Regions from separate parts of the Butyricicoccus sp. OF27-2pH9A genome, predicted to be linked through region 1. Evidence: predicted binding sites of a transcription regulator. Region 1 holds the regulator's gene; the other holds the start of a gene.
The links. Region 1 encodes NrdR, which represses ribonucleotide reductase genes. Its sites were predicted from a motif close to CACNANATNTNGTG; they were not measured.
Positions count from the first base shown of each region.

Region 2: a site for NrdR is predicted at 2,886-2,899, ahead of PG722_RS00125 (anaerobic ribonucleoside triphosphate reductase). Genes of this name have one in related genera too.

Region 1 is NZ_JAQEXK010000007.1:31,732-38,449, reverse strand. Features, by position in the region: gene PG722_RS07040 (hypothetical protein) at 1-225, opposite strand, end outside; gene PG722_RS07035 (HD domain-containing protein) at 331-921, opposite strand; gene nrdR (transcriptional regulator NrdR) at 980-1,435, opposite strand; gene secD (protein translocase subunit SecD) at 1,653-4,043, opposite strand; gene purB (adenylosuccinate lyase) at 4,373-5,803, opposite strand; gene PG722_RS07015 (pyridoxal phosphate-dependent aminotransferase) at 6,106-6,718, opposite strand, start outside.
Region 2 is NZ_JAQEXK010000001.1:21,555-28,272, forward strand. Features, by position in the region: gene nrdG (anaerobic ribonucleoside-triphosphate reductase activating protein) at 1-249, opposite strand, end outside; partial or broken gene nrdD (anaerobic ribonucleoside-triphosphate reductase) at 249-389, opposite strand; gene PG722_RS00125 (anaerobic ribonucleoside triphosphate reductase) at 465-2,798, opposite strand; gene fba (class II fructose-1,6-bisphosphate aldolase) at 3,214-4,182, opposite strand; gene PG722_RS00135 (6-phosphofructokinase) at 4,443-5,684, shown strand; gene PG722_RS00140 (hypothetical protein) at 5,785-6,465, shown strand; gene PG722_RS00145 (hypothetical protein) at 6,483-6,718, shown strand, end outside.

The sequences.
Region 1 (6,718 bases):
CAAATCACTGATGCGGTGGTTAGCCACGCGGACACGCTCGTCCAGCAGCGCGACCTGCTGCTCCAGCCTGAAGGTTCGGGTGATGAGGTTATTGTGCTTTTCGACCTTCTTTTCAAGCTGCTCGATGCGGTAATTGACCAGCTTGCCGGAGACGATCATGCCGCCGGCCGTGCCCGCCAGCGTCCCCAGCAGACTCAGTCCCGCAATGATGATCTCAGCTGACACGTTTTCACCTCCTTGCTTCGCATAAGTGCCTGCACCCATACGCCGTTCGGCGGCGAAAATTGACCACGAATGGTCAACTCGGTCGAAAACTATTCCTATTTTCTTTTATTTTTCTTTGAGCGCACCCTTTTCGATGTTCGCCTGCAGAATGTTATCTGTCAGCTCATACAGGTACGCCGAGCCTTTCTCCGTGCGGCTCTGGCGGCCGTAGACCTGCTTAGCGGTCACATCGTGGTCAGCCCAGTCGCTGCCGCCGTTGCTGTTGTTGAGCAGAAGCGGCTGCAGATTGTCCATCGCGTGGGCAAAGTGCGCCTCGGCGGTCTCATCGGCCTCAAATTCGTCAAAAACAGCCATCAGCTCGTGCTTCTGGTCGTCCGGCAGGAGCGAATAAATGCGCTGCTTTGCCGCGTCCTCGCGCGTCTTCTGCGTCTGCAGACCGTCGGTGTCGTAGGCGTATGTGTCACCTGCGTCAATCTCCACCACATCGTGCAGCAGGCACATGAGCATGACCCGCGCCACATCCACCGGCTCGTTGGAATATTCCTGCAGCAGATACGCCATGATGGCCATGTGCCATGCGTGCTCGGCGTCGTTCTCGCGGCGGCCGTGGCCGGAGAGATGCGTCTGCCGGAAAATGTTCTTCTCCTTGTCGATCTCAAGAATGAAATTCAGCTGTTTCTGCAGCCGTTCGTCCATAAATCCATCTTCCTTTCGATATGAAAAAACGGGTACAGCCTGCGCCATACCCGCCGAATTATTTATCTTTGAGGAGCGTGTTCAGCTCTTCCATAAAGGTGTTGATGTCCTTAAACTGGCGGTAGACCGAGGCAAACCGCACATACGCGACCTCATCAACCTTACGCAGCTGCTCCATGACAAGCTCACCGATGACCTTGCTGGAAACCTCGCTTTCGAGCGAGCTGAACAGCTTCTGCTCAACGTGATCGACGATCTGTTCCAGCTGCATCAGCGAAACCGGGCGTTTCTCGCACGCCTTCACCAGACCGTTGAGCAGCTTCTGGCGGTCGTACGCCTGCCGCGTGCCATCGCGCTTGATCAGCATAAGCGGCATGCGCTCTACCGTCTCGTAGGTGGTAAAGCGTTTTCCGCAGTGGAGACATTCACGCCGGCGACGGATGCTGGTACCCTCGTCCGTCGGACGGGAGTCTACGACCTTGCTGTCTTCAAAGCTGCAAAATGGGCACTTCATCGTACTTCCCCCTTGTGAACACCGCTTCACGCGCGTGGTTTGTTATCTGTCTGCTGTTATTATACTACGCGGGGTGCTGTTAAGTCAATTTTTTATTGTGATAAAGCGGCACCTTTTCCTGCCCTGCCCTCCGGGCGGCTCCTTTCTCTGTACCGCTCCCCCTGTGCCGATAAACAAACGCAAAAAGGCACCCGAACGGGTGCCTTTTCGATAGTCGTTAGATCTTGCGACGGCGGCGGAACTTCTTACGGAAGAAGCCCCACAGACCGGTAGACAGCATAACGGACGACCAGCCGCCGGCCAGGATACCGACGATCAGCGGCAGGGTGAACTGCTTGAGCGACGGAACACCGAGGATGTATACCATGCCGATGGTGAACAGCGTGGTAAGCGTGGTGTTGATGGTACGGCCCATGGTCTGCCAGATGCTCTTCTCGCCGATGACCTCAAACGGCTCCTTGCGCGCGGTGCGCAGGTTCTCACGAACGCGGTCGAATACGATGATGGACGCGTTGATGGAGTAGCCGAGGATGGTCAGTGCAGCAGCAATGAAGTTGCTGTCGAGCGGAATCTGCAGCAGAACGTAAACGCTCAGCATAACGAGCAGATCGTGAACCAGGCAGCAGATCGCAGCCAGACCACTGGTCAGCTCGAAGCGGAAGGTGATGTACACCAGCATCAGCAGGATTGCAAGGATCGAGCAGATGAATGCCGAACGCTGCAGGTCGCTGCCGACAGAAGCGGATACGTCGTTGTTGTTGAGGATATCGGTATCGGCAAGGCTGTACTTCTCCAGCATCTTGTCGATCACGGCAGCACGCTGCTCGGAGTCGATGGAGGTGGAGCGGATCAGCACGTCCTCATTGCCGTCACCGGAGGAGGTTACAGAGGATGCGTCCACACCGGTTGCGTCCTTGAACAGATCGCTGACCTCGGTCTGGATATCCTGCGTAACAGCGGTATGCATGTTGAACTCCATCTCGGTACCGCCGGCAAAGTCGATGCTCAGGTTGAACAGGTTCTTGCCGAACGGCAGCAGAATCAGCGCAACAAGGCCGGTTACGATCAGTACGACAGAGATACCGCCAAAGATCTTGAAGTTCTTGAGGATCGGGAAATGCTTCTTCTCTTCCTTGCGCTCGCGCAGGCCGTAAGCCTTCGGATTGCGGATGTGGAAATCCACCATGCGTCTGAGCAGGAAGTGCGTGATGGTCAGCGCAGTGAACATGGACACGATAACACCGATGCCCAGCGTGGTAGCGAAGCCGACGATCGTGCCGGTGCCAAGGAAGAACAGCACGCCGCACGCGATCAGGGTGGTGATGTTGGAGTCCAGAATTGCGGTGAACGCACGCTTGAAGCCGGAGTCAATAGCGCTCTTGACGGTCTTGCCGGCAGCCATTTCCTCCTTGATGCGCTCGAAGATAATGACGTTTGCGTCAACCGCCATACCGATGGACAGGATGATACCTGCAATGCCCGGCAGGGACAGGTTTACGCGGATCAGGCTGAACAGCAGCGCCTCGATAACCATGTAGAAGCACAGAGCGAGGCAGGAAACAAAGCCCGGAATGCGGTACATGATGATCATGAACAGCATAACAAGTACCAGACCGATCATACCTGCCTTCAGGCTGGAGCTCATCGCGTCAGCGCCGAGCTGCGGGCCGACAGAGCGAAGCTCTACCTGCTTGAGCGAGAACGGAATCTGACCTGCGTTGATGAGGTTTGCCAGCTCGGTCGCGCTGTCGCGGGTGAACGAGCCGGAGATTACGCAGCTGTCGCTGTCGATCTTGGAAGAAACGGACGGTGCGGAAATAACCTGATCGTCCATGACGATAGCCATCACGTTGGTGCCGTCAGTGCGGGCCGCGATGCTCTCGGTCGCTTCAGCAAACTTCTGCTTGCCCTCAGAGGTAAACTGTACCTCTACATAATGGGTATCCGCAACTTCGTTGCCGGTCGGGCGGCCATAGCCGTAAGTAGCTTTCTTAACGTCAGAGCCGGTCAGCCACTCCTTGCCGTCAGCATCAACAAAGGTGAGCTGTGCGGTGGTGCCGAGGGTCTGTACGGCCTCCTCCGGGTTGGTGATCTGCGGGATCTCAACCGTTACGCGGTTCTCGCCGCTGAGGGATACGGTAGCCTCGGTAAAGCCCTTACCGGTCAGTCGCTGACGGATGACCTTCTGTACCGAGTTCATGTCGTCGGACAGGTTGCTGGTGTCGTAGCCGTCCGGGATTTCGGCCTCGTATACGATACGGGAGCCGCCGACCAGATCCAGACCCAGACGGATACCGTTGTCGGTATCGAGTACGCTCGGGATGATGGCCTTCAGACCGGAGTCTGTCGTGTCTGCAGAATCGGTCGAAGCCGAGTCAGCAGAGGTGTCAGCAGACGCATCCGTGCTGTCTGCCTTGTTGTCCGCCTTGTCTGCGCTGCTGTCGGTAGACGAGGTGTCGCTCGTATCCGTCGCAGACGTGTCGGACGTTGCCGTGTTCCGGAACGGCATGGTCCAGCCGCCCGGAATGTACACTCCTGTTACCGCCGTCACGCCGAGGAAAATGATGATCAGCATGACCGCGATAAAGGAAGTTACACTCTTTTTCACTTGCAAGTGCCTCCTTTATTTTTTTGTTACACAACTGATTTAGTATACAGCATAATAGCCAAAAAGTCAATCATTCTGCACATATTGTATAACAATTCCGCGCCTGTGGCGCGTGTGCAATAGAATATCCCGCTGCGCGGGATATTCATAAAAACCGTGGGGCATGTACCTGTGCAGCGCGGCTTTTTAATGCCGCGCAAGGTTAGCACCGATTTTTATACCGGTAAGCATATTTGTGTGCCGCGTGCGGCGCGCAAATATGCGCCCGGAATGTATCCGCGCCGTGTGCGGTACATCCTATCTCGTTTCAGACTATAATCTGAAACGAATCAAAGGTTGATCTCTACCTTTACGTCCTCACCGGTCAGATAAGGCGCAATCGCCGGACGAACGCACTCGTTCAGGAACTCGTCCACCTGCGACGGGCAGCGGCCGATGTAAGCGGACGGGTCGAGGTGCTCGAGGATCTGCTCACGGGTCATGCCGAACATCGGGTCGCCGGCAATGCGGTCAACCATATCGTTCTCGAGGCCCTCCTCCTTGATGCGCTTGCCCGCAGCCATGGAGTGCTCGCGGATGCGCTCGTGCAGGTCCTGACGGTTGCCGCCGCGCTTTACGGCGTCCATCATGATGTTCTCGGTTGCCATGAACGGCAGCTCGTTCATAACGTGCGCCTCGATGACCTTCGGGTAAACGACCAGACCGGAAACGACGTTGATCATGATGTTGAGGATTGCGTCAACGGCAAGGAATGCCTCCGGCACGGAAATGCGCTTGTTCGCAGAGTCGTCGAGCGTGCGCTCGAACCACTGGGTAGCCGAGGTGAACGCCGGGTTCAGGCTGTCGCAGATGACGTAGCGCGCCAGTGCACAGATACGCTCGGAACGCATCGGGTTGCGCTTGTACGGCATGGCGGACGAGCCGATCTGGTTCTTCTCGAACGGCTCCTCTACTTCCTTCAGGTGCTGCAGCAGACGCAGGTCGGTTGCGAACTTGGAAGCGGATTCTGCGATACCGGCGAGCGTTGCGAGCGTCTGCGCGTCGATCTTGCGGGAGTAGGTCTGGCCGGAGACCGGAACCACGCCTGCAAAGCCGAAATCATCGGCAATGCGCTTCTCCAGCTCCTTAACCTTGCTCTCGTCGCCGTCAAACAGCTCCATGAAGGACGCCTGCGTGCCGGTCGTGCCCTTGCTGCCGAGCATGCGCAGGTTTTCGATGCGGTATTCTACCTCATTCAAATCCATCAGCAGCTCGTTCATCCACAGGGTAGCGCGCTTGCCGACCGTGGTCAGCTGTGCCGGCTGGAAGTGGGTGAAGCCGAGGGTCGGCTGGGACTTGTGCGCATCCGCGAACTGTGCCAGCTTGTCCAGTACGGTCGCCAGCTTTTTGCGAACCAGCAGCAGACCCTCGCGGATCTGGATGATGTCGGTATTGTCGCCGACATACGCGCTGGTAGCGCCGAGGTGGATAATGCCGGCCGCCTTGGGAGCCGCCTTGCCGAAGGTATAAACGTGCGCCATAACGTCATGGCGTACCTCCTTCTCGCGCTGACGAGCCACATCGTAGTCGATGTCGGTCAGGTGCGCGGCCATCTCGTCCACCTGCTCCTGCGTGATCGGCAGACCGAGCGCCAGCTCCGCCTTAGCCAGCGACAGCCACAGCCGACGCCAGGTGGAGAACTTCATATCCGAGGAGAAGGTGTAGAGCATCTCCTTGGAAGCGTAGCGCGAGGAAAGCGGGCTTTCGTACACGTTGTTCATGTTATTCGTCCTTTCCGGTGTGTATTTTATCCAAATTATAACGAAATAACGGACTTGGATGGTATCTAATCTTCCATAACAGTCCGATTTTAGTTTAACACTTTGCACCGGTCATTTCAAGCAAAACCGACCGGTTTTGCGCTATCTTGTAGCAATAAACAAAGTTTGCAGCGGTTTCGCCGTTAGATTTTGCGTCCTCCTCTTTTTCCTGCACCGCCTGCGCGGTTCAAGTGCCCCAGAGGCTCGGTGCAGAAACCAAAAAACAGCACCCTTTTCAGAGTGCTGCTCAGAATTACGCATGCTTACGCGTTTTTGATAAACGCCTCGAGGCGGTCGAGACCCTTGTCAATCTCGGTGAGCGAGGTCGCATAGCTCCAGCGGACGAAGCCCGGCGCGGCAAATGCGGTGCACGGAACGGTCGCAACCAGACCCTTCTCAAGGAACAGCTGCGCGAAGTCCTCGGCGCTCTCGATGACCTTGCCGTACATGGTCTTGCCGAGGAAGCCCTTCATGTTCATCATAACATAGAACGCGCCCTCCGGCTTGATGCAGGAAACGCCCTCGATCTTGTTCATGCGCTCTACCAGATGGTCGCGGCGCTGCTCGAACGCCTGCTTCATCACCTGCATGTCCTCCTGCGGGCCGGTCAGCGCGGTGATGGCCGCCTGCTGGGAAATGGTGGACGGTGCAGAGGTGGAGTGGCTCAGGTAGTTCGCCATCACCTTGGCCAGCTGCGGATTGGACGCGCTGTAACCGATACGCCAGCCGGTCATCGCGTAGCTCTTGGATACGCCGTTTACCAGAATGGTGCGGTTCTTCACATCCTCGCCCAGAGAAGCGAACGAAACGAACTCATTGTTATCATATACAAGGTTGCAGTAAATCTCATCCGCGATAACGTAGATGTTATGGCGG
Region 2 (6,718 bases), on a different contig from region 1:
CAGCGGCTCCGCCTTACAAAAAGGCTCGCCACCCGAGAACGTCACACCCTTGATGAACGGATTGCGGCACATATCCTTCAGCAGCGTGTCCAGCTCAATATCCTGCCCGCCCTCAAAGTCGTGCGTCTGCGGATTGTGGCAGCCCGGACAGCCATGCGGACAGCCCTGCACAAACAGCGTATAGCGGAAGCCGGGGCCGTCCACAATGGACTCCCCGACTGTACCTGCAATGCGAATTTTACCTTCCATCAGGCGGTATGCTCCTGACGCATGGAGCAGCAGCTCGGAACGCTGTGCTTTACGCGGTCATGCTCCTCCGCGCGCTTGCCGTTGTTGAAACGGTCGAGCGTGCCTACCAGATAACCCGTAATGCGGCGGATACGTTCAAAGCCTACACCTTCACCAATCATCGGCTCCTGTGCAGCGATATTCTTAGTTTCCATGATAGAATTCTTCCTTTCCTGTCACTTTTTGACGATTTTCAATGTATTCGGCTGACGGTCGGCTTCTTCGGCAGGGTCGCCGTGATAGCCGATCGTAGTGCTGTTGTAATTTTTATACAGTCCCAGCTTCTGCAGCTTGGACAGCGGAACGCCTTCGCCCTCTCGGCGGCCGCAGCGCGGACATACTTCGCCGATAATGCCGGTATAGCCGCAGACCGGATCGCGGTCGATCGGGTGGTTGATCGCGCCGTAGCCGATGCCGGCTTCCTTCATCGCGCGAACGACAGCCTCAAACGCTTCGAGGTTCTGCGTCGGGTCGCCGTCCAGCTCAATGTAGCTGATGTGGCCGCCGTTGGTCAGCTCGTGATACGGCGCCTCGCGGGCGATCTTCTCAAATGCCGAAATCGGATAGTAAACCGGCACATGGAAGGAGTTGGTGTAGTAATCGCGGTCGGTAACGCCGGGAATCATTCCGTATTTCTCACGGTCGATCTTGACAAACCGGCCGGACAGACCCTCTGCCGGGGTAGCGATCAGCGAGAAGTTGAGGTGGTATTTCTCGGTTGCCTCATCCATGCGCTGACGCATGTGACCAATGATCTCAAGACCAAGGTTCTGCGCCTCGTCGCTCTCGCCGTGGTGTACGCCGATGAGTGCCTTGAGGCACTCTGCCAGACCGATGAAGCCGAGCGTCAGCGTTCCGTGCTTAAGCACCTCGCCAACCTCGTCATCCGGACCCAGCTTTTCGGAATCCAGCCATACGCCCTCGCCCATCAGGAACGGGTAGTTGCGCACGCGCTTGCCGCACTGGATGCGGAAACGATCGAGTAGCTGGTCGATTACGAGGTCGATCTTGCGGTCGAGGTCCTCGAAGAACCAGTCCAGATCGCCGTGGCTGCGGATTGCGATGCGCGGCAAGTTGACCGACGTGAACGACAGGTTGCCGCGGCCGTAGGTGATCTCACGGGTCGGATCGCACACATTGGACATAACACGCGTGCGGCAGCCCATATAGCCGACCTCGGTCTCCGGATGACCCGGCTTGTAATACTGCAGGTTAAACGGCGCATCGATGAACGAGAAATTCGGGAACATACGCTTCGCGGAAACGCGGCACGCCAGCTTGAACAGGTCGTAGTTCGGGTCGCCCTCGTTGTAGTTGACGCCCTCCTTGACCTTGAAAATATGGATCGGGAAAATCGGGGTCTCACCGTTGCCCAGACCGGCCTCGGTCGCGAGCAGCAGCTGCTCCATGACCAGGCGGCCCTCCGGAGAGGTATCCGTGCCGTAGTTGAGCGACGAGAACGGAATCTGTGCACCTGCACGCGAGTGCATAGTGTTCAGATTGTGAACCAGCGCTTCCATCGCCTGATAGGTGCCCTTGCGGGTCTCCTTATCCGCGTACTTGCGGGCAAACTTCATGCACTTTGCAACCGTCTTTTCGTCAAGCGTCTCGGAAAGTGCCTTAGCCATCGCTTCGTCGTAGCCGTTGCCGCCTGCCAGACAAGCCCACTTGCCGGTCTCCTGCTCAACACGCTCGGTCAGCGCACGCGCATCGACCTCGTTGTTGTCGTCCTCACCGAACACCTCGAGGGCCTTGGCGAGATTGTCGCGGAACAGCTTGCGGAAGGTCTTGCGCACACCCGGCGCCATCGAGTAATCGAAGTTCGGCACGCTCTGACCGCCGTGCTGGTCATTCTGGTTGGACTGGATGGCGATGCACGCCAGCGCTGAGTACGAACGGATGTCGTTCGGCTCGCGCAGGAAGCCGTGACCGGTGGAAAAACCGTCGCGGAACAGCTTCAGCAGGTCAATCTGACAGCAGGTGGTGGTCAGCGTCAGAAAATCCAGATCGTGGATGTGGATATCACCCTCGCGGTGTGCCTTGGCGTGCGCCGGATCGAGGATGAACATCTCGTAGAACTGCTTGGCGCCCTCAGAGCCGTACTTGAGCATGGTGCCCATCGCGGTATCACCGTCGATATTGGCGTTCTCTCGCTTGACGTCGTTCTCGAGCGAGGACTTGAACGTCAGATCCTCGTACACCTTCATCAGACGGGTGTTCATCTCACGCACGCGGGTGCGCTCGTTGCGGTACAGGATGTACTTCTTGGCCGTGCGGGCATGTCCGCTTTCGATCAGAACCTTCTCAACAGTGTCCTGCACCTGTTCAACGGTGGGAGTTTCGGTTCCAGCAGTCTCCTCCAGCGTTTTTTCGACCTGCTCTGCCAGCTCCTGCGCCATATCGTGATCCTGGCCGCCGGAGGCCTGTGCTGCGCCGAAAATTGCATTTGTGATCTTGTCGATCTCAAAGGGAGCCATGCGCCCGTCCCGCTTGACGATCTGCTGAATCATAAAGAAAAATCCCTCTCTCATACAAAAACCGCCTAACGGCGATTTCTTGGTTATTTACTAAATTATGTAGTGGTGCATTCAATATCGCACAACATCTTGTGTCTGCTTATCTCTTGCTTATATATTCTACCGCCGAAACACCGCCCTGTCAAGGCGCTAAATTCTTTTTGGCACATTTGCAAGAAAAGCACTATTTTTATTGGAGCATTCTCTAAACTTTTCCTCTTGACTCGAAAAAATTATCAGAAAAGCGCGACAAATTCCACAAAGTTTCTCCTTTATTTTCTCCGTGGTAATTTCTCCCGCAAAAAACAGATACACTATATATGGTATCCGTTCTATTCCCCATCGCAAGACGAAAAAAGAACCCCGGAACAGGATTCCGAGGTTCTTTGGTTTCGATCAGAAAATGATCTTATGCCTTGCCGTTGCAGCCCAGAACATTGATCAGCTTGTGGGTAACCATGTCCTTGACAGCCTGACGAGCCGGCTTCAGGTACTGGCGCGGGTCGAAGTGATCCGGATGCTCAGCGAAGTGCTCGCGGATAGAAGCGGTGATAGCCAGACGAATATCGGAGTCGATATTGATCTTGCAGACGGACAGCTGTGCAGCGTGACGCAGCTCTTCCTCCGGAATGCCGATTGCATCCGGCATCTTGCCGCCGAACTTGTTGATCTTGTCAACAAACTCACGCGGTACGGAAGAGGAACCGTGCAGTACGATCGGGAAGCCCGGCAGACGCTTGGAAACTTCCTCGAGTACGTCGAAACGCAGCGGAGGCGGAACCAGAATGCCCTGCTCGTTGCGGGTGCACTGCTCCGGGGTGAACTTGTAAGCGCCGTGGGAGGTGCCGATTGCGATAGCCAGGGAGTCACAGCCGGTGCGGGTTACGAACTCCTCAACCTCTTCCGGATGGGTGTAGGAGGAATCCTCAGCGGAAACCTTTACGTCGTCCTCTACGCCAGCCAGGGTGCCGAGCTCAGCCTCAACAACAACGCCGTGAGCGTGAGCGTACTCTACAACCTTCTTGGTCTCCTCAACGTTCTCGTCGAACGGACGGGAGGAGCAGTCGATCATAACGGAGGTGAAGCCGCCGTCGATGCAGGCCTTGCAGGTCTCGAAGTCCGGGCCGTGGTCCAGGTGCAGAGCGATCGGAATGTCCGGGCACTCCAGAACAGCAGCCTCTACCATCTTAACGAGGTAGGTGTGGTTTGCGTAAGCGCGTGCGCCCTTGGATACCTGCAGGACTACCGGAGCGTGCTGCTCCTGGCAAGCCTCGGTGATACCCTGAACGATCTCCATGTTGTTCACGTTGAAAGCGCCAACAGCGTAGCCGCCGTCGTAAGCCTTCTTGAACATCTCAGTAGTAGTAACTAAAGGCATGGGAATACTTCCTTTCTGATAAAAACTGAATCTTAAAAATTCTGCTTTTATTTTATCAGTTAAGCATACTAAAATCAAGTCCATATCAAAAAAATCCTGTCATTTTTTCGTCGAATTCCTGCGGCATGTTTGCCAAAATTGCCAAACCTGCCGAAAACGCAGGATTTTCATTGATTTTTTTCATATTATATGGTACTCTTTATGAGTAAGAAAATGCACGGCACTGCTCTGCGTTTTAATTTGCTTAGGAGGTTTTATCAATGAGTGAACTGAAAGGCGCTTGCGTCATCGGTCAGTCGGGCGGCCCGACTTCCGTAATCAACTCTTCTGTTCTGGGTGCGCTGGAGGCAGCACTGGACAATCCGTCCATCACCCGCGTATTCGGCATGGCACACGGCATCAAGGGCCTGCTGAACGACGACCTGTATGATATCGACAAGGAAGACCGCGACGAGCTGGCTCTTCTGCGCTACACCCCGTCCTCTGCACTGGGCTCCTGCCGCTACAAGCTGGCTGATCCGGATGTTGATGACACCGATTACAAGCGCATCCTCGAGATCTTCAAGAAGTACGACATCCGTTACTTCTTCTACAACGGCGGCAACGACTCCATGGATACCTGCAACAAGGTTTCCAAGTATATGATGAAGTCCGGCTACGAGTGCCGCGTAATGGGCATTCCGAAGACCATCGACAATGACCTGTTCGGCACCGACCACTGCCCGGGCTTTGCTTCCGCTGCTAAGTATATCGCTACTTCCTGCATGGAGATCTATCAGGACGCTCGCGTATACGACACCGGCATGGTCTGCATCGTAGAGATCATGGGCCGTCACGCTGGCTGGCTGGCCGGTGCTGCCGGTCTGGCTACCGCTATGGGCGCAGGTCCGGATCTGGTTTACCTGCCGGAGACCGACTTCGACATGAAGAAGTTCCTGGCTGACGTAAAGCGCATCTACGACGAGAAGGGCAACTGCCTGGTAGCTGTTTCCGAGGGTATCCACTACGCTGACGGCTCCTTCGTATCCGAGGCTAAGACCTCTGCTACCGACGGCTTCGGCCATGCACAGCTCGGCGGTCTGGCTTCCATGCTGGCTGACACCGTTAAGAACGAGCTGGGCTGCAAGGTTCGCGGCATCGAGCTGAGCCTGCTGCAGCGCTGCGCTGCTCACTGCGCTTCCAAGACCGACGTTGACGAGTCCTATATGTCCGGCAAGGCTGCTGTTGAGAACGCAGTTGCAGGCAAGACCGACTACATGCCGGGCTTCAAGTGCACCCGTGACGAGAACGGCTACAAGTGCGAGATCGAGCTGCTGCCGCTCTCCGAGGTTGCTAACACCGAGAAGAAGGTTCCGCGTGAGTGGATCAACGAGGAAGGCAACGGCGTAACCCAGGAGTTCGTTGACTACGCTCTGCCGCTCATCAACGGCGAGAACGTTGGCCCGAAGGTATCCGGTCTGCCGCGCTTCGCTAACCTGAAGAAGATCAAGGCTGAGGCTTAATCTTTTCGGTTTAACTGAACAGAGCGTGCCTTGCGGTGCGTAATCAAAACGGGTAGAGCCGCAAGGCTCTGCCCGTTTGCTTTTAAGAGGAATTTCCTGTATGAATCTTTTTCAATCCAAGAAAAATCTGCTGCTGCTCGTATCTTCGGTCATCGTCTGGGTGGGCGTGTGCCTGCTCGCCATGCATTGGAACACCGTGTATGACGGTGCCGTCGGCGGCTTCCCCACCTATCTGTGGGTGTTCGCGCCGGTTGCGCTCATCTTCAACATTTTTATGAACAGCAGACCCAGTAATCCCGACGGCAGGGACCACAGCCGCTGGGCACAGGCGCTGCTCATCTTTCTCGTGGCGCTAATGCTGTTTATTGCCCTGCTGTCCGGCATGAACCCGCTGTATGAGATCAGCTTCTGGTGGATTGCGGCGCTGATCGTGCTGTCCTTCATCGGCCTGCTGATCGGCAAGTGCACGAACCACCCTCTGCAGGAGGCTTCGCTGCGGCAGTCCGCCTATACCATCTTCCTGCTGTACCTGTCCTACGCCATCGCGCAGTTCGGCATGATCGCCGTGCTGCATCCGGTATCCGTTGACGAAATCATCCGCACCGGACAAGCGGCTGGCGGTGCAAGCGGCGAATATGTCGGTCGGCTGACCAGCGATACCGCAGAGCACCCCCTCGGCGTGTATTTCTTCACCAGCGCGGATAAATCGCAGTGGTACTACTACGATGTGCTGACCGGCGAAGCCGCTGCCGATTATCACAGTTCCTACGAACCCGCTTAATAAATCGAGGTGTTCCTATGTTTGAAATCATCAAGGATCCGACCTTTTCCGCGCGCAATATCCCGCTGGGCATCCTCGAAGTCACCTACCCTGACCGTTCCCAGTGGAACGCAAAGGAATTTTACGACCTCGTTCATGCCGAGCTCGACCAGCTGCACGAAAAGTACACGGATTACGACCGCAAGGCCGTTTTCGGTGAAAACCCGTACTTCCGGTTCTTTAAGAAGTTCAAAAAAACCTATCCTGTCATGCA